DNA from 3 places in the Streptomyces sp. NPDC003016 genome. Region 1 is predicted to be linked to each of the others. Evidence: riboswitches for the same ligand, from Rfam matches in the RefSeq annotation. Region 1 holds a riboswitch; each other region holds the start of a gene.

Region 1 (6,574 bases):
CTTCGGCGGCCGCGAAATGCCGGTGGTGCTGGAGATCGGGTTCGGCATGGGCGAAGCCACCGCGCAGATGGCCGCCGAAGCCCCCGGCACCGGCATCCTCGCCGTCGACGTGCACACACCCGGGCAGGGCAACCTGCTCGGTCTCGCCGAGCGCGCCGGTCTCACCAACGTCCGGGTCGCCAACGGCGACGCGATCATCCTGCTCCGCGAGATGCTGCCGCCCGCCTCCCTCGCCGGGCTGCGCGTCTACTTCCCCGACCCGTGGCCGAAGAAGCGCCACCACAAGCGGCGCCTCATCCAGCCCGAATTCCTCTCCCTCGCCGCGCCCAGCCTCGCGCCCGGCGCGATCCTGCACTGCGCGACCGACTGGGAGCCGTACGCCGAGCAGATGCTGGAAGTGCTCACCGCGCACCCCGACTTCGAGAACACCGTGCCGGACGGCGGCTACGCGCCCAGGCCCGGATTCCGGCCGCTCACCCGCTTCGAGGGACAAGGGCTCGACAAGGGCCATGTCGTGCACGACCTGCTGTTCCGCCGCAAGTAGCAGCCGCAAGTAGTACCCGTGGGCAGAACCGGCAGGCAGAGCCAGCAGGCAGAACTCCTGGGCATCACCGGCTGTCACGGCTGTCAGTGCCTCTCGTTAGGGTCGTCGGGTGTACGAGTCGCCTCCGCACCCCCGGCACCACCCGGCGGTCCCGGACTGTGAGCAGCAGCCGCAGTTCACCGCCGTACCGCCGCCTGCGCACTGGCGCTACAAGCCGCGCCGCGCCTGGTGGCGCACCAGGGCGGTGCGCGCGGGCGCGGTGATCACGCTGCTCGCGCTCTGTGCCCTGGTGATCCTGGCGATCGTCCGCGACCAGACCGGCACCCAGGGCTTCCTGGTCGGCCTGGGACTGGCGGTGCTGCCGGTGCCGCTGCTGGCCGCCGCGTTCCGCTGGCTGGACCGGGTGGAGCCCGAACCCTGGCGGAACCTCGCCTTCGCCTTCGCCTGGGGCGCGTTCGCCGCGGCCCTCGTCGCGATCATCGCGAACAGTTTCGCGACCCGCTGGATAGCCACGGCCACCGCCGACCCGGCGGGGGCCGAATCCCTGGGCGCGACGGTGATAGCCCCGGTCGTCGAGGAGAGCGCGAAGGCGGTGGCGATACTGCTGATCTTCCTGTTCCGCAGACGGGACTTCACCGGCATCGTCGACGGAGTGGTCGTCGCCGGCTTCACGGCGACCGGCTTCGCCTTCACCGAGAACATCCTCTACCTCGGCACCGCCTTCGGCCAGGACCAGGAGGCGGGCGCCTACGGCCTCGCCTCGGTGACCGCGGCGACCTTCTTCGTACGCATCGTGATGTCGCCGTTCGCGCACCCGCTGTTCACGGTGTTGACGGGCATCGGCTTCGGGCTCGCCGCGCTCGCACCGCAGCGACGCCCGGGCCGGTGGCGGCGGATCGCGCTGCCGCTGCTCGGTCTGGTGCTCGCGATGGGCGTGCACGCCCTGTGGAACGGTTCCGCGGTCTTCGGGACGTACGGCTTCTACGCGGTGTACGCCGCCTTCATGGTCCCCGCCTTCGCGCTGCTGACCTGGCTGGTGATCTGGACACGCCAGCGCGAGCTGCGCACGATCGCCGCCGAGCTGCCCGCCTACGCCGCCGCCGGCTGGCTGCGGCCGGCCGAGCCGTTCACGCTCGCCTCGATGCGGGCCCGTTCGCTGGCACGGGACGCGGCGGCGCGCGCGTACGGGAGCGGTACGTACGGAAACGGAAACGGAAACGGTCCGCACGGGAGCGGTCCGTACGGGGGCAGTGCGTACGGGGGCAGTGCGTACGGAAGCCGGGCAGCATCCGGCGGGCGGGCCCCGTCCCGGGCCGCCGCCCGTGCCGCCGCCCGTGCCGTCGCCGAGTACGAGGTCTTCGCGACGTCCCTGGCCTTCCTGCGCCACCGGGCCCACCGCGGCGCGGTGGGCCCGGACTTCGCGGCACGCGAGCAGGAGCTGCTGCACCACCTGTGGCAGCGCAGGGACGTGGCCGGACCGGCGCTGGAGTACGCGGCGTGGGCGACGAGCCGGGCATGGGCCCCGCCACCGCCCCCGCGGCAGTCCCGGCCGCACCCACGGCCGTCACCGGCGCCGTGGTACGGACCGCCGCCCCAGCGCCCCGCCCCGCACCGGGACCACGCCGTCTACAACCCGTACCGGCAGCAGCGGTAACAGAGCCGGCAGCCCTGGCGACGGGGGGTGTGTGCCAGGACTGCCGGGGACTGAGGGGAACCGCGGGACATACCGTCAGGCCACCGGACCACCGGACCACCGGGCCGTCCGGGGCAGCAGGCCGTCCGGGCCACCGGCCGGCCGTCAGACCGTGAGGCCCTTGTCCCGCAGCCACGCGGCCGGGTCGACGCCGGCGCCGCCGGGCGTGTGCACTTCGAGGTGGAGGTGCGCTCCCGTCACATTGCCGGTGGCGCCCACGCGGCCGATGACGTCGCCCGTTCCGACCTCCCCGGAGGTGGCGGTCATCGAGGAGAGGTGGCAGTACCAGACCTCCGTGCCGTCCGGGAGCTCCAGGACGATGCGGTAGCCGTACGCACCCGACCAGCCCGCCGACGTGATGGTGCCGCCGTGCACGGCCTTGACCGGCGTACCCGTCGGGGCGGCGAAGTCCAGGCCGGTGTGCTGGCCGGAGGACCACATCGAGCCGGACTGGCCGTAGGTGGAGGTGAGCGTGTACGACGAGGTCGGCAGCGAGTAGCTGGCGGCCAGCTTGGCGAGCCGCTCCTGCTCGGCCTTGCGCGCGGCCTCTTCCTCCGCCTGTCGCTTCTCCTCCTCGGCCTTCCGCTTCTCCTCCTCGGCCTTGGCCTCCGCCGCGCTCTGCTGCTCGGCCGCCTCGGCCGCGGCCTGCTCGGCGGCCTTCGCCTCGGCGGCCACCTTGGCCTCGGCGTCGGCGGCGTCCTGCTGCTGCTCGGCCTGCTGGAGGATGCGGGCGCGCAGCGCCTCGCCCGCGTCGGTGGTGCCCTGCCGCGCGTCGGCGGTGGTGACGCCCGCGGTGGTGAGCGGGGCGGCCGCCAGGATCGTTTCGCCCGCCGTGCCCGTACCCGCCTGAACGCCGGAGCCCGATCCGGAGCCCGCGTCGTCGGACATCAAGGAGCCTATGCCGGGAAGGGACTCGGCGTCGGGCAGCGAGTCCGCTATCGCGTCGGGAAGGGAGATCGAGACGGCCGGCTTGTCCTGCGCGGTGGCTATGCCGCCCGCGCCGACCGCGGCGATGACGCCGACACCGAGAACGGTGGAACTGCGGCCGATTCCGCCGCGCTGCTTGACGACGCGATGACGGCCGCGTACGGGCCGGATGGACTCCTCGGTGGGGTTCCACTCTCCCCAGGTTCCCTCGGCGCCACCGGGAATCCCGGCGGCGTTCGGAACGTTCGGTACCTCGTACCCGTAAGAGGGCAGGGGTGCTTCGGGGGCAGGCCTGTTGGACGCCACGGAGGCGTGCTCCTTTCCTTCCTTCTCGCCTACCGGGTTAGCTGACGGGTTCGGAGCAGGAAGGTCTCCTACGGGCCTCCTCGTAGGTACGAAGGAGTCCGATTCACCCCAAGGAACGTGGTTCCCCGGTTCCCTTGCGGAATTCGGCGCGTGCGCACGGTGTCGTCTCTTGTGACGACTGGGACGACCGCGCTGCGTTATCGAACGTTAATAGACACCGGGTCCGCTTTCCAAGCCGTTCCAGGTGATCGTTAACGATATTGGCACGGACCAATCGCCACACATATGGTCACAGCGGGGCGAGTTGCCATGCCCCCGATCGACATTCCGAAACCTCGAAGTGGTGACGGTTCGTCAATTGTTATGCGCAGGGGCGTCTTACGACTACACAGTGTCGCCGGACTAGCTTCGTCACCATGGTTGCCAACAGCACGCGGTCCGTGGCCGGCCGCTACCGCGAGTTCTCCGAACAGCAGGCGCAGGGCGTCTCCCCCGGCTACGCCGAACTCACCGCCCGCATCAGCGAGGACGAGGAGCTCTGCGCCCTCATCGCCGCCCTGCCGCCCGGCAACAAGCAGCAGCCCAACCTCCTCCTCGCCGCCGTCCGTTTCCTCGGCGGCCCCCACGAGCGGTGGGTGTCCTTCCGCGCCTGGACCCTGGCCCACTGGGACGCCGTACGCGCCGTCGTGCTGACCCGCTTCACCCAGACCAACGAGCCCGCCCGCTGCGCCACCCTGCTGCCCCTCCTCGCCGCGCTCCCGCAGCCCCTCGCCCTCATCGAGGTCGGCGCCTCCGCCGGCCTGTGCCTCCACCCCGACCGCTACGCCTACCGCTACGACGGCGGCGCCGTCCTGGGCTCCTCCCCCGTCACCTTCGACTGCCGTACGGAGGGTCCCGTGCCCCTGCCCACCGCGCTGCCCGACATCGCCTGGCGCGCCGGCATCGACCTCGACCCCCTCGACCCCACCGACGAGGACGACGTCCGCTGGCTCCAGTCGCTGATCTGGCCGGGCCGTGCGGAGCGCCCGCGCCAGCAGCTCGCCGCCATCGAGGCCGTACGTACGGCGCCCCGCCCCCGCATCGTCCGCGGCGACCTCGTCGACCACCTCCCGGCGCTGGCCGCCGACGCCCCGGCGGACGCCACCCTGGTCGTCTTCCACACCGCCGTACTGACCTACCTGCCGCTCGCCCGCCGCGAGGAGTTCGCCGCGCTCGTCCGCGCGCTGCCGGGCCACTGGATCTCCAACGAGCACCACACCGTGCTGCCCTGGCTCGATGCCCCCGCCCCCGACGACGAGCACCTGCTCACCCTCGCCCTCGACGAGCGCGCGGTCGCCTTCACGGCTCCGCACGGCCAGGGTCTGCACTGGTTCGGTGCGACGAGTGCGACGAGTGCGACGGGAGAGGCGGGTGCGACAGGTGCGGCGAGTGCGCCGCCACCCGCCTGACCAGGCTCACGGTCCGACGGCGGTCCGGCTGCCCCTCGGCGGGCCGTGCGACCGCCAGCAGGGCCATGTCGTCCGTGGCGGCCCCGTGCGTGTGCAGCCGTACGTCGTCGGTGATCGCGTCCAGCAGCTCCTCGGGTCCCGGGAAGATCCGCCCGCGCAGCCGCGCGGGCGGATCGTAGAAGACACCGGCGGCGTTCCTGGCCTCGGAGAGGCCGTCCGTGAAGAGCAGCAGCGTGGCGCCCGGCGGGAACGCGCATTCCTGGGCCCGGTCGGGCCAGGCCGCCAGCTCGCCCATCCCCAGCGGCAGCGCGGCCTCGGTCGGCACGATCTCCGTGAGATCCCCGTCGGCGTACAGCATGAGCGGTTCCGGATGGCCGCGGTTGACCAGCCGTACGACGCCCTGACCGCGCGGGATCTCGGCGAGCACGGCGGTCGTGAACCCCTCGAAGGCGTCCAGCCCGTCCCGCCGCGCGCCCTCCCGCATGAGTGCCCGCTCCAGCCGCTGCGCGACACCTTCGAGCGACCTCTCCTGCTCGGCGGCCTCCCGGAACGCCCCGATGACGACGGCCACCGCCTCCACCGCGCCGAGCCCCTTCCCGCGTACGTCGCCGACCACCAGCCGCACCCCGGCCGGTGTGTCCTGTACGGCGAAGAGGTCCCCGCCGATGAACGCGTCCGCCTGCGCTGCCTCGTACCGCGCCGCGACGTGCAGACCGGCGATCCGGCCGGGCGGCGTGGGGAGCACGGCGCGCTGGGCCGCCTCGGCGATGGTGCGGGCGGAGGCGAGCTGCTCCCCGCTGCGGCGTACGACGCGGTTGATGACCAGCGCGAGGACGGCGACGGTGACCATGGTGACCAGTTCGGTCACCGACTCGACCTCGGTCGAGGTGCCGTTGTGGAGATGCAGCCCCACGACGGCGCCGATCGCGGCGGCACCGGTCAGGAGCGTGTTGAGGGGGGAGAAGAACGGCGCGGCGATCAGCGGGGCGGCGGCGAAGAGCGGCGACGCGGTGAAGTGCGGCGGCGTGACGACGTCGAAGACGATCCCGCCGGCGATCAGCAGCGCCGGCAGGGCCCGGAGGAAGTGCCGGGCCGCGCTCACGGCACCGACGCCCGCTCCGTCTTGCTTCCCCACCTGTGGTCTCCCGCTCGCTCCGCACCCGCGTGCGGACGGTACCGCGCCCAGCCCAGGCTGGCCGTAGCCGCGCCGCACGGCCATCCGGGGGCAGCCGACCGGGGGACGGCGACGCCCGGCGCGAGCCGGAAACGACGAAGGTCCGGATCTCTTCCGAGATCCGGACCTTCGTCTTCTTCTTCAGTAGCGGGGACAGGATTTGAACCTGCGACCTCTGGGTTATGAGCCCAGCGAGCTACCGAGCTGCTCCACCCCGCGTCGTTGAACTCAACTCTACGCCATTCGGGGACCGGCTCCGACCACGTACGCCTGCGCCGCCGCCATCCCCGGCACCCGGCCCCCGCGCGTCACCTCGCGCCCGGTGGCGACAGCGCTCCCGCACCGCACCCGGCCCCCACCACGCCGAGCCCGTCGGGGGCGGTCCGCGCGGTCCCGCGAGGCGGCCCCGAAGGCCGCCCAGGTCGCCAGCTGTTACGGCGTCACCGCAACGGCCGCGCCCAACGCCCGTCCGGGCGGTGGCC
Region 2 (6,574 bases), on a different contig from region 1:
GACGCCCTTGTAGCGTTCGCAGGGGACGATGCTGCGGCTGCTGTCGCCGACGATGGTGACGGCCGAGAGCCGGGCGGTGTCACCGTAGTTGGAGTTGATGCCGGCGAGGGACTTGCCGGGAGCGGTGACGGTGACGTTCTGGATCACCACGTGGCGCTTGTGCTGCGTGCTGCAGTTGCCGCACGAGCGGTAGAGCTTCCCGAAGTCGTTGACCTGGAAGTTCTTGATGACCATCGTGCCGGGGCCGTTGTGCTGGAAGACCTTGTCGGACGCCTTGCGGGCGCCGCCGCCGTCGATGGTCATGGTCTGGGACGCGGAGGTGCCCTTGAAGGTGGCGGCGTCCTCGCCGACGTCCTCCCACCAGACGTTCTGGAGCGTGCAGGTGCCCTTGCAGTGGATGCCGTCGGCGGCCGGAGCGCCGAGGACGACGTTCTTGAGCGTGGCGCCGTCGGCCAGCTCGAAGAGCGGTCCCTGGTCCTCGTCCTGACCGCCGGAACCGAGGTCTCCGCTGCCGTAGTGACGGACCATCTTGCCGTCCACGACCCCACTCACCTTGATCGTGGTGGAGACGGCCTTCTGCCCGGTCGGCGTGGGCCAGGCGGCCGCTGCGGCGGGGCCGCTGCCGATCAGTACGGCCGGCAGGGCGAGAGCCAGGGCCGACAGGAGAACGCGGGACGTCGGCATGGCTCGCCGGGTTCCGTCGCGTGGTGCCATGGTGCTCCTCCTTGATGAGTCAGGTGATGAGTCCAGCCCACCTCGTTCATGTTCATGAACTCGGTCGGTAGCCGAGAAGCTAGAGAGCGGATGGGTGCATGTCAATCAAATGAACGCGGTGTTTCTGGTGAGGGATCGCCGATCCACCCTCTTTTCCCCTTTCGTCCTTAGGTTCTGCCGAGTCGGCGGGCCGTGCGGGGGAGGGGGGAGGGCTGGATGCGTGCTGGGTCGGGCAGTGAGGTCGCGGAAAAACTTGTTCTCATTCGTGAACATTGACTGAATTCATGAACCAAGAGAGGAGTGCAAAGGTATTGCCCCAGGGGTGGCGGGCGTGCCACTCTCGGCCCGGAATCGCGCCCGAAGTGACGATCATCGTTCGGCATTTCGAACGGCGCGTCATGTACGTCACCGAGTCGAAGGAGAAGCGCGTGAGCCGCACTCTGCGCAGAACCTCGTTCCTCGCCCTGCCCGCCGCCGTCATGCTGGCCCTGATGCCGTCGAGCGCCTCCGCCTACCCCGGTCCCGGAAGGGTCACGGGGGACGTGGTGGTCCACGACCCGACCATGCTCCGCAAGTCGGACGGCCGGTACCTGCTCTACTCCACGCACGGCTATCTGGAGTCCCGCACCTCCACCGACCGCACCGCCTTCAGCCGCAACGGCAACGCTCTTTCCTCACCGCCGAGTTGGTGGTCGGGCTACTCGTCCGCGAACGACCCGTGGGCGCCCGACATCTCGTATCACGGCGGCCGCTACCTGATGTACTACGCCGTTTCGAGCTTCGGCTCCAACACCTCCGCCATCGGCCTCGCCACCTCCTCGACCGGTCTGCCGGGCAGCTGGAGCGATCAGGGCATCGTCTACTCCTCCACTTCCAGCAGCGACTACAACGCCATCGACCCGGACCTGTTCGTCGACGGCGACGGCAAGTGGTGGCTGGCCTTCGGCTCCTGGTGGAGCGGGATCAAGATGATCCGCCTCGATCCCGGGACCGGCAAGCAGTACGCGGGCGACACCACCCGCCACTCGCTCGCCTCGCGGCCCAGCGGGACGAAGGCGGTGGAGAGCCCGACCGTGGTCAAGCGGAACGGTTACTACTACCTCTTCGCCTCGTACGACACCTGCTGCAGCGGCACCGCCTCCACGTACAAGATCAAGGTCGGCCGGGCCACCAGTCCCACCGGGCCGTACTACGACCGCAACGGCGTCGCCATGAACAACAACGGCGGCACCCTGGTCATGGCGTCCCAGGGCGCGGTGATCGGCCCCGGCGGACAGGACGTCATGCCCGACACCGACGGCGACCTGCTCGTCTACCACTACTACGACGGCAATGACGCCGGCACCCCCAAGCTCGGCCTCAACCTGCTGAGCTGGAACGGCGGTTGGCCCACCGCCTACTGACGGCAGACCGACGCCACCACCACGCACGGACACCGGGACCGGGACGCGTGATGCTCCGCGAGCCCGGCTCACATCCCCCGCTCATCCCCCCACCCAGGGAAGGACCCCCCTCATGAGCGATCTCCGTACCCTCGCCACCCCGCGGCGTCTCGCCGCACTCGCCGCCGGCTGTGCGGCGGCCGTCGCCCTCACCACCCTGGCCCCCGGCTCGGCGGGCGCCGCCGAAGCCGCGCCCGTCGGCTTCGGCGCCGGCACCACGGGGGGCGGCAACGCCCCCGCCACCACCGTCTCCACGCTCGCCGCCTTCAAGACCGCCGTCGCGGGCGACTCGGCCAAGGTCGTGAAGGTGTCCGGACTGATCCCGCTGTCCGGACAGGTCGACATCGGCTCCCACACCACCGTCCTGGGCGTCGGTTCGTCCTCCGGCTTCACCGGCGGCGGGCTGCGGATCAAGGAGAAGACGAACGTCGTCGTCCGTAACCTGAACATCAGCAAGCCCGTCGCCCCCGCCGACGGCATCACCGTCCAGAAGTCCACGAAGGTGTGGATCGACCACAACGCCTTCTCCGCCGACCGCAACCAGGGCGACAAGGACTACTACGACGGACTTCTGGACATCACGCACGCGTCCGACTCGGTGACCGTGTCCTGGAACACGTTCAAGGACCACTTCAAAGGCAGCCTCGTCGGCCACAGCGACAACAACGCGGCCGAGGACACCGGGCGCCTGCGCGTGACGTACCACCACAACCACTTCAGCAACGTCTTCTCGCGCATCCCCAGCCTGCGCTTCGGCACCGGCCACTTCTACGACAACTACGTACAGGGCGCCGACACCGCCGTGCACTCCCGCATGGGCGCGCAGATGCTCGTCGAGAACAACGTCTTCCGTACGACCAAGCTCGCCGTGACCACCAGCCGCAGCAGTGAGGTCGACGGGTACGCGGTGCTGCGCGGCAACGACCTCGGAGGCGCCGCGACCGAGATATCCCGTACGGGCTCCTTCACGAACCCGCCGTACAGCTACACGGCGGAGCCGGCCTCCTCCGTCGTCTCCTCGGTGACGGCGGGCGCGGGCACCGGCCGGATCGGCTGACCGGCGCACAGCGGCCGCCGCCGTGTCCCGGCGGCGCAGGGCGTCGAGGAGCGCGCGGTGCTCGTGGTGGGCGGAGCGCAGGGCGTCCAAGGGGTACGGCGGGCAGAGCGGTCGAGTCGCCGCCAGGCCAGCACCACGCCGGAGGGGACGGTGAGCGGCGGGGCCGTCGAGGCGACCCAGAGCTTCCTCGGTCGCGCGGCCGGCCGCCCGGCGGGCGAGGCCGCACTCCAGGGCGAGCCGGTGGTCGATCAGCCGGTGCACCGCCTCCGCGTCCGAGCGGTAGGCGCCGGTGGCGAGGACGGTGCCCGGAGCCGGATGCCCGGCGGCCGGGTCGCCGGCGTCCCGCCCGTGCCGCCGCCCCGCCCGCGCCGGTGTTCCAGTACGCCGTCGGCACACAGCGGGACCGGGGCGCGACGGACGGTGATCTCGGCCACGCCGAGGGCGGTGGCGATGTGCGCCGTGCCGGGCAGGCGCTCACCCGGCATCAGCAGGACCAGGACCACGGCCGGGGCTGTCCGGGCGCGTACCGCGTCGGGGCCGGACAGCCGGCGGACGCCGCTCAGCTCGGGCGCCGGGTCGCACGAGCAGCCGCGGGAGGCGGCCGAGCCGCTGGACGGCACCCGCGTGGGGCAGCTCGCCGAGCCCGCCGGGGACCTGGACGTCTGGCTGCTTGCCGGGCACGGCGTGCGCGCACGGGCTCCGGGGCAGCTGTTCAGCACCGCCCTCGCCTTCTCCCCGGCTCGACGGCGAGACACTCGCCCCGGGGCCCGTCTGGCTGGGGCCCGGCGTGGTGTACCTCGCGTACCTCCGCGACCCGGACGGACGACGCCGTCGGCCCCGCCCCACCGCCTGAACGGCGGGGGAGCGGGGCCGACGACGTGGGCCTCCTAGTAGGGGCCGTTCACATTGTCGATCGAGCCGTACCTGTCGGCGGCGTAGTTGCACGCGGCGGTGATATTGGCGACCGGGTCGTAACTGTCCATCGACGTACCGGGCACGTGATAGGCCTGGAACGTCGGCTGGATCACCTGGAGAAGCCCCTTGGAGGGCGTTCCGGCGGCTGCGTTGGAGTCCCAGTTGTTGATGGCCATCGGGTTGCCCGAGGACTCGCGCATGATGTTCCGGTGAATTCCGTCATACGTACCGGGAATTCCGTGCTTGGCCATGATGGCCAGCGATTCCTTGATCCAGCCGTCGAGGTCGTTGGAATAGGACGCGGATTCCACGGCGGGGGCGTCGCTTTCGGCGGCCGGTGCGGTCTTCCGCTCGGAACGGTCGGCCCGGTCGGAGGCGGACGCCGGCCTCTCGGCCTCGGCCTTGGCCTCGGTCCCCCTGGCGATGGTCAGCTCAAGGCCGGGACGGATCAGCGAGGGGTTGTCGCCGACGGCCTCCCGGTTGTCCTGGTACAGCTTCTCCCAGCCACCGGCCACGGAGTGGTCACCGGCGATCTTGGAGAGCGAGTCGCCGGACATCACGGCATAGATGACGGAGTCGGCCTTCTCGGCAGCGACGGCCTGCGGCGCCGCGCCGGCAGAGGTCGCGCCGATGAGCGGGAGGACGAGTGCGGCGCCTCCCGTGCCCGCGGCGATGAAGCCCCGAGTGAGTGAGGCGTACTTGGAACGACGGTGCTTACCCTTTGCGGGCATGGTGAATTCCTCTCCGTCGCCTGCGAGGTGAGCTGTCGGGTTCGGGCTGGAGATGCCCGGCCGCATGTGAATGCGACTTCACCCCGAGCCGTTCCGGCATTCCGGATCGGCGGCTTACCTGGGTCCCCCGCTCCTGCCGTACGTGAGTGGGTGTGGTTTCCGGACGGCGGCAGGATTCGGCGGTCCACCCGGATTGACGGTGACCGTAAGCGAGAGTGGCCGGGCGGAACAAGCCCTGAAATTGCTCCGCATGATCCATATCGCGGTTCCGGACGGAGAAAAATCCGTCACTCGCCCTGAGCGAGGACTCAACTTTCTTTCTGGGGGCCGGAACTGTGCCCAGTACCGCTTCCGCCATGCCGTTGTGGGCCGTGACTCATATCACTTGGGGGGCTCCGCCGGTCAAAGGCGGGCGCCCAACCGCCCCAACAGGCATGCTATATGGCATGCGATAGAGGCATTTAGCCCGATATTGCATCGCAAGGGTTCGGGGCTCTCTCCGGCCGGCTCCAGCCGTTACGGACCTCCTACGCATCCGCGAAAAGCAGGGCGGCGGACCGGAGGGCACCGCCGCCAGGTGTGACGTCGGCCGACGCTCCCTGGCCAGTGACAGCAGGCCGAGCTTCGACGCCTCCAGGGGGAGGCGCGGCGGCTTGCGCTCCTGCCAGGCGCCCGACGGGAAGAGGGAACGGCCCGCCCGCGCCCGGTCCGCGCGCAACACCACCTCCGATCCGCCCCGTTCGGCCACCGCAGTCTTGAAGTGGACCGGCTTCCGGCCGGTCCACCCCTTGACGTTGCGGTCCGAGGGGTCCGGCAGGGCGAGCAGCATCAGAGAGAGCACCGCGGCGTCCTCGTCCAGTCCGCAGACCTGGGCGCACTCCTCCGCCAGGTGCGGCACCGGGCGCGCGGGGTGCCGCACCCAGCCCGGGACCCGGTCGCCGTCGGCGGCCAGAGGCTCCCCGAGCGCGGCGAAGCCGTCGCTCAGCAGCAGCCGCAGGTCCGCGACGGCCGGGCAGCCCGGAAGGGCTGGGCAGCCGCGGGGAGGGGAGCACGGAGTCGAGGCAGGCGTCCAGGAACTCCAGCAACGGAACGTCAGGCCCCTTGAGCGCGACGGGATCCACACGCAGATGGCGTACGGCGTACGTCGTGTCGCCCACCTCTGTGACCGTCGGGTGGGCGGTGAGCACCCCGGTGGAAGGGGCGTCTCCCCCCGGGTAGTTGCTCTGCAGCGAGAAGAGTGTGAGCGGGCCGGTCCCCGCGGCCGGCTCCTCACGCAGCCGGGATGTCGCCGCGCCGATCGCGGGGCGCAGCGGAAGCGGATCGCCCGCCGGGGTGCGGTAGGCGAGCCGGGCGACGACCCCCGGCAGGGCCGGCAGCCGCGGCTCACCCGCCAGGGCCGAGGGGCCGGGGTCCAGGCAGTTCGCCCCGGCGGCGACGCGGCCGACGAGGGCGGGCAGCCGCAGGATCGGCCACCAGCCCCGGTCTTCGTCTCGGTCCTGCTGCGGGGAGCGGGCCGCCTCTCCACTGGGCGGCAGCATCTCCTCCACGGCGAGCGGGAGAAGGCGAAGAGGTACGGGAAGGGGGGGCGCCCAGCTCGCGCAGCCACCACTCGGCGGCGCGGTCCACGTCGGGGCCGGTGGCCCACAGCTGCTCCGGACCTGAGCTTCCGTTCCCGCGGATCGCGGTAGGCAACCTCCAGATCACCCGTCAGTTCC
Region 3 (6,574 bases), on a different contig from region 1:
CCTGGGCCGGACCGGCGACTTCTACGCGTACCAGCACGAAGAGGGAGTGGAACCGGATCTGCTGTGCGTCGCGAAGGCGCTCTCGGGCGGCTACGTACCGGTCGGCGCGACCCTCGGCAAGGACTGGATCTTCAAGCGCGTCTACTCGTCGATGGACCGGGTGCTCGTGCACTCGGCCAGCTTCGGCTCGAACGCGCAGGCCATGGCGGCGGGCCTGGCCGTCCTCACGGTGATGGAGGACGAGGAGATCGTCGCGAACGCCCGGCGCTCGGGCGACCTGCTGCGCGAGCGGCTGACCGCGCTCACCGGCCGCTACGAGCTGCTGCACGACGTGCGCGGGCGCGGCCTCATGATCGGCATCGAGTTCGGCCGGCCCGCCTCGCTGAAACTGCGCAGCCGCTGGACCGTGCTCCAGGCCGCCCGCAAAGGACTCTTCGCGCAGATGGTCGTCGTACCGCTGCTCCAGAGGCACCGCATCCTCACCCAGGTCTCCGGCGACCACCTCGAAGTGATCAAGCTGATCCCGCCGCTGATCGTGGGGGAGGAAGAGGTGGACCGCTTCGTCGGCGCGTTCACCGCGGTGATGGACGACGCACACAGCGGCGGCGGCCTGATGTGGGACTTCGGCAGGACGCTCGTGAAACAGGCGGTGGCGAACCGGTGATTTTGCCCGTGAGGCAAGATGCTTGCCTCACGGGCAATGACTCTGGCCCAATGGAGGCATGACCCCCCGGCTCGAAGAGACGGCCGAAGGACTGCCTTCGGTCGCACCGCAACTGCGCGGTCTGCGCCGCCGCAGCGGCCTCACCCTGGAGGCGGCCGCGCGCCGCGCCGCGCTCTCCCCCGCGCACCTGTCGCGTCTGGAGACGGGACAGCGCCAGCCCTCGCTGCCGATGCTGCTCGCGCTGGCCCGTGTCTACGGTACGACGGTGTCCGCGCTCCTCGGCGAGACGCCGGGCGAGCGGGACGCCGTACTGCGCGCGGACGAGGCGCGGCCGCGGGAGGCCGACGGCTGGACGTACCACCGGGCCGGCGGCTCAGGACGGGCCATGCAGGCGCTGCGGGTGCACGTGCCGTACGGCGCGCAGGGGGACCTGGTGCGGGTCCACCCCGGCGAGGAATGGCTGTACGTGCTGTCGGGACCCCTGCGGCTGGTGCTCGGCGAGAGCGTCCACCGGCTCGACGCCGGGGACAGCGCCCACTTCGACTCGCTGACCCCGCACCGCATCGCGGCCGCCTCCCCGGACGGGGCCGACCTGCTGTTCGTCCACACATTGCTGCAGAGCGCCACCGCCGGGCTGTGCCTGCCCCAGGAGACCTGAGATGCCGGAAGACAAGACCACCGCGCGCCACTTCGTGGAGGACAGGATCCCCCGTGGCCTGGCGATCCGCGTCTTCGTGTACGTCGTCGCGGGCCACCTCTTCGCGGCCTTCGTCTACCTGCTCTTCACGCTCGGGGGCTCACGCTGACGCCGGCCGCGCCCAGCTCTCGTCGAGCAGGCGCAGCCGCAGCCGCTCGCGGGTCTCGGGGGTGACGTTCAGCCCCTCCGCGAGGTAGCGGTCGGTGGTGCCCCAGGTCTCCTCGATCGTCTCGAAGGCCGCGGCCAGGTACTCCGCGCGGGCCTCGAAGAGCGGGCTGAGCAGCTCCATCACCTCGGGGGACATCCCGGCCGACGAGCTGTCGCTGCGGTGCACCTTGTAGCGGCGGCGCGGGTCGTTCGACTTCAGGTAGTCGGCCTCGATGGCATCGCGCTCGACGCCGACCGCGAGCAGGGTCACGGCTATGGACAGGCCCGCGCGGTCCTTGCCCGCCGCGCAGTGCATCAGCGCGGGGACACTGTCCTCGGCGAGAGCGTGCAGGACCTGGCTGTGCTCGGCCGTGCGCTCCTTGATGATCATGCGGTACGTCGCCGACATCCGGTCCGCCGCCTTGCCGTCCGAGAGGATCTCGCGCAGCTCGTCGAGGTTCCCGTCGCGGACCATTTTCCAGAACACGGCGCCGTCGGCCGGGTCCGTCAGCGGCAGGTTCACATTGCGCACACCCGGCAGCTCGATGTCCGGGCCCTCCAGCTTCTGGTCCACCTCGTTGCGGAAGTCGAAGACCGTGTGGAGGCCCAGCGAACCGAGGAACGCCGCGTCGGCGGCGGTGGCGTGCGCCAGGTGGCCGCTGCGGAAGAGGGCTCCGTACCGGACCCGCCGCCCGTCCACGGTCGGCAGACCGCCGACGTCACGGAAGTTGCGCACCGCGGCGAGCTCGGGCTCCGGTTCGGGCTCTGTCGACGGGACCTGCGGCAGCTGCTGTGTCACGGGGGCTCCTGAAATCTGCCGTCGGCGCTGCTCGCCGACTTCGGCGCGTTTCGACGATACGACATGGGTACCTGGGGCAAGCATCTCGGCCGTCGCCGTGCGGGCGTTGCCCCGGGGCGGCGGGGCGGCCAAGATGATCGCACCTGTGCCGATCCGAGGGGACTGGATGATCGAGACCGGCGGCAACGGCCGTACCTGGCTGCTCTCCGGGGCGGCCGGCAGCTACGCACTGCACCTCACGGACCAGGACGAGCTGGTCCACCTGCACTGGGGGCCACGGATCTCCCTCGCCGACGCCGAGTCCCTCGCCGCCGAACCCCCGTCGCCCTACTGGCCGTTCGAGTCGCAGCTCGACGGGCGCGAGGAGTACCCCGTCGAGGGCGGGCCCCGCTTCGTACGCCCCGCCCTGTCCGTGCGTACGCCCGAGGTGCGCGGCACCGAGTGGCGCTGCGACGGTTCCGCCGCGGCGGGCGACGAACTGCGGCTGCGCTTCACCGACCCCGTGCACCACCTCGGCCTCACCCTGCACTACCGGATGCGCGAGGACTGCGACGTCGTCGAGCGGTGGGCCACCGTCGCGCACGAGGGACCGGCCGGCGCCCCCGCCCTGGAGCTGCTGCGGGCCGATGCCGCCGCCTGGACACTGCCCCGGCGCGAGCGGTGGCGGCTGAGCCAGCTGCACGGCCGGTGGGCGGCCGAGTCCCGGCTCGTACGCTCCGCACTCACCCCCGGCGAGAAGATCCTGGGCAGCCGCCGCGGCCACACCGGACACCAGCACCTGCCGTGGGTCGCGCTCGACGCGGAGGGCGCCACGGAGGAGAGCGGCGAGGTGTACGGCTGCGCGCTCGGCTGGTCCGGGTCGTGGCGCATCGCCGTACAGCAACTGCCCGACGGCACCGTCCAGATCACCGGCGGGGCCGGGCACGACGACTCGGGTCTGCTGCGGCTGGCGCCCGGCGGAACGTACACCACACCCGTCTTCGCGGGGCTGTGGAGCGAGGGCGGGTTCGGCGGCGCGAGCCGGGCCTGGCACGCCTGGCAGCTCGCACACGTCGTCCCCGGCGCGGAGCGGGCGCGGCCCGTTCTTTACAACTCCTGGGAGGCGACCGGATTCGACATCTCCGAGGAACAGCAGCGCGTGCTCGCACGGCGGGCCGCCGACATCGGCGTGGAGCTGTTCGTCGTGGACGACGCCTGGTTCGGCGCCCGGACCAGCGACCGCGCCGGGCTCGGCGACTGGACGCCCAATCCGGACCGCTTCCCCGGCGGGCTGGGGCCGCTCGCCGACGAAGTGCACGGCCTGGGGATGCGGTTCGGGATCTGGGTCGAGCCGGAGATGGTGAACGCGGACAGCGATCTGTACCGGGCGCATCCGGACTGGGTGCAGCACCATCCCGGCCGCACCCCCACGGAGTTCCGCCACCAGCTCGTCCTCAATCTGGCGCGCGGCGACGTCCAGGCGTACCTCTGGGACCAGCTCCACGGGCTGCTGTCGAACGCGCCCGTCGACTATGTGAAGTGGGACTTCAACCGCTGCTTCACCGACGCGGGCTGGCCGGGCGAACCGTACCCGCAGAAGCTGTGGACCGAGCATGTGCACGCCCTGTACGCGCTCCTCGACCGGCTGCGGGCCGCGCATCCGGACGTCGCCTTCGAGTCGTGCTCGGGCGGCGGCGGGCGGATCGACCTCGGGATCCTCTCCCGTACCGACCAGGTGTGGACGTCCGACAACACCGATCCGCTGGACCGGCTCGCCATCCAGCACGGCTTCAGCCAGCTGCATCCGGCGCGGGCGATGGCCGCCTGGGTCACCGACAGCCCCAACACGCAGCTCAACGGGCGGGTCAGCTCGCTGCGCTTCCGCTTCGTGAGCGCGATGGCGGGGGTGCTCGGCATCGGCGGCGACCTGGCCGGGTGGAGCGAGGACGAGATCGCCGAGGCGCGCGAGTGGGTGGACCTGTACAAGGAGATCCGGCCGGTCGTGCAACACGGCGAGCTGCATCGGTTGCGGGCGCCCGAGGGCGGGCTGAGCGCGGTCCAGTACGTGCGCGGGGACGACACCGTCGTCCTCGCCTGGCTCCAGGCCCAGCACTACGGCGAGCAGCAGCCGCCGCTGCGCCTGCGCGGGCTCGACCCGGGCGCGGCGTACGCCTGCCTCGACACCTCGGCGGTGCACCGGGGTTCCGTACTGCTCCACCGGGGACTGCGCACCGCGCTGCGCGGTGATCTCGATGCCGCGGTCTTCCGGCTGAGGAGGGTCTGACCCCTTGCGGAGCGCAGCCAGGGAGGTAAGCGGCACTTGGGGCTAAATGGGCTATTTTGGTGCAACTCCCCTTGCTGTGACGGTAAATGGCGGGACTGCTGGTGAGCAGGATCATATTCGTGACAGTGCGTGGCGGAGTGCCGGGTGCGAATTCCAGTTCACGGGCGGTGCGTAAAGATCCGTAATCGACGGAGGGTGACGGGAATTCCGTGGTGAATTCCCGTCAGGCAACGACCGTCCGAATGGACTGGCTTGTACGGGGCAGCCCCGTCGGCTTACGGTCACCGCAATCCGGGTGGACCGCCGAATCCTGCCACCTCCCGGAATCCGCACTCACTCACTCACGCGTTGGCAGGAGCGGGGGACCCAGGTAAGTACGCCGGTGATCCGGACGTCTCATGCGTCCGGACCGGCTTTGGGGTGAAGTCGCGCAGCAGCGCGGCCGGGCATCTCCAGCCCGAACCCGACAGCTCACCTCGTAGGCGCCGGAGAGGAATGTTCCATGCCCGCAAAGGGTAAGCACCGCCGCCCGAGGTCCAACTCGATCACTCGCGGAATTGTCGCCGCGGGAGCGGGTGGAGCCGTACTCGCACTTCCCCTGATCACCGCCACCGGTGCGAACGCCGCGGAGAAGGCCGCAGCCCCGGCCGCCGCGTCCGCCTCCGCGGTGACCGAGAAGGCGACGCCGCAGAAGAAGGCCGACGCCAAGGTCTACTCCGTGGTCTCCGGCGACTACCTGTCGAAGATCGCCGAAGAGCAGAACGTGCGCGGTGGCTGGCAGGAGCTGTACGAAGACAACCGTGAGGTCGTCGGCGGCAACCCCTCGCTGATCCTGCCGGGCATGAAGCTGACGATCGGCGCCAAGGCGTCGGCGCCCGCGAAGCAGGCCCCGGCGAAGCCGGCGGCCGAGGCGCCTGCCGCGCCCAAGCCTGCCGCCCCCAAGGCCGAGGCCGCCGCCCCCAAGGTCGAGGCCAAGGTCGAGGCCAAGGTCGAGGCCAAGGCGGAGGAGTCCACTTCCGTGAACTCCGCCTCCGCCGCGCAGAGCACCGGCTCCGGCTTCACCGCCCCGGTCTCCGCGAGCGTCACCACCCCGTACCGCGCCGCCGGCGGCAGCTGGTCCAGCGGCTACCACACGGGCGTCGACTTCGCCGCGGCCAGCGGTACCCCGGTCAAGGCCGTCGGTGCCGGCACCGTCGTCTCCGCGGGCTGGAGCGGCTCGTACGGCAACGAGGTCGTCATCAAGCACGACGACGGCCGGTACTCGCAGTACGCCCACCTGTCCTCGCTGTCCGTCTCCTCCGGTCAGAGCGTCGGCGGCGGCACGCAGATAGGCCTCTCCGGTTCCACGGGCAACTCGACCGGCCCGCACCTGCACTTCGAGATCCGCACCGGCCCGAGCTACGGCTCGGACGTCGACCCGCTGGCCTACCTGCGCGGCCACGGCGTCACCGTCTGACCCGTCCAGGGCCGGCCCGAACGCTCCCCGTACGCCCCCTTCCGCTGCCCACACCGGGCGGCAGAAGGGGGCGTACGTGCGTTTTCGGGCTATTCCGGGTTGGACAAAACTTGACCGGTGTCATATATCACCCCGCGTCAACCCCTCCCTACGGTGGCGTAGGTCACTTGTTCCAGTGAAGGATGTGCCGACGTGGCAGACGATTCGAGATCATTCAGGGCAGGCACCATCGGGTCGTACGCGGCGATCGGCGACAGCTTCACCGAAGGCGTCGGAGATCCCGGACCCGACGGTGCGTTCATCGGCTGGGCCGACCGGCTCGCCGTACTCCTCGACGACCGCGTACCCGAGCACACGTTCCGCTACGCCAACCTCGCCGTACGCGGCCGTCTCCTCGACCAGATCGTGGCGGAGCAGGTCCCGCGCGCGAAGGCGCTCGCACCCGACCTGGTGAGCTTCTGCGCCGGCGGCAACGACATCCTCCGGCCCGGCAGCGACCCCGACGACGTCGCCGAGCGCTTCGAGCGGGCCGTCGCGGACCTCACCGG

The links. A riboswitch is a leader RNA that binds a small molecule or an ion and turns the genes downstream of it on or off. The one in region 1 is predicted to bind cyclic di-AMP.
Region 2: another riboswitch for cyclic di-AMP. It lies ahead of ACWDZ4_RS16660 (transglycosylase SLT domain-containing protein); the one in region 1 lies ahead of ACWDZ4_RS11545 (M23 family metallopeptidase).
Region 3: another riboswitch for cyclic di-AMP. It lies ahead of ACWDZ4_RS30185 (M23 family metallopeptidase); the one in region 1 lies ahead of ACWDZ4_RS11545 (M23 family metallopeptidase).

What each region holds. Positions count from the first base shown of each region.
Region 1 is NZ_JBSFTV010000010.1:183,632-190,205, reverse strand. It holds gene trmB (tRNA (guanosine(46)-N7)-methyltransferase TrmB) at 1-544, shown strand, start outside; gene ACWDZ4_RS11550 (PrsW family intramembrane metalloprotease) at 654-2,198, shown strand; gene ACWDZ4_RS11545 (M23 family metallopeptidase) at 2,343-3,470, opposite strand; cyclic di-AMP (ydaO/yuaA leader) riboswitch at 3,482-3,629, opposite strand; gene ACWDZ4_RS11540 (DUF2332 domain-containing protein) at 3,887-4,918, shown strand; gene ACWDZ4_RS11535 (PP2C family protein-serine/threonine phosphatase) at 4,809-6,137, opposite strand; tRNA gene ACWDZ4_RS11530 (tRNA-Met) at 6,238-6,311, opposite strand; gene ACWDZ4_RS11525 (phosphotransferase-like protein) at 6,327-6,440, opposite strand.
Region 2 is NZ_JBSFTV010000017.1:40,640-47,213, forward strand. It holds gene ACWDZ4_RS16640 (pectate lyase) at 1-714, opposite strand, end outside; gene ACWDZ4_RS16645 (arabinan endo-1,5-alpha-L-arabinosidase) at 1,113-2,117, shown strand; gene ACWDZ4_RS16650 (pectate lyase family protein) at 2,230-3,213, shown strand; gene ACWDZ4_RS16655 (GntR family transcriptional regulator) at 3,462-3,833, opposite strand; gene ACWDZ4_RS16660 (transglycosylase SLT domain-containing protein) at 4,101-4,859, opposite strand; cyclic di-AMP (ydaO/yuaA leader) riboswitch at 4,862-5,022, opposite strand.
Region 3 is NZ_JBSFTV010000047.1:32,438-39,011, reverse strand. It holds gene ACWDZ4_RS30210 (aspartate aminotransferase family protein) at 1-664, shown strand, start outside; gene ACWDZ4_RS30205 (helix-turn-helix domain-containing protein) at 723-1,322, shown strand; gene ACWDZ4_RS30200 (DUF6126 family protein) at 1,324-1,470, shown strand; gene ACWDZ4_RS30195 (tyrosine-protein phosphatase) at 1,462-2,307, opposite strand; gene ACWDZ4_RS30190 (alpha-galactosidase) at 2,474-4,570, shown strand; cyclic di-AMP (ydaO/yuaA leader) riboswitch at 4,895-5,070, shown strand; gene ACWDZ4_RS30185 (M23 family metallopeptidase) at 5,073-6,026, shown strand; gene ACWDZ4_RS30180 (SGNH/GDSL hydrolase family protein) at 6,219-6,574, shown strand, end outside.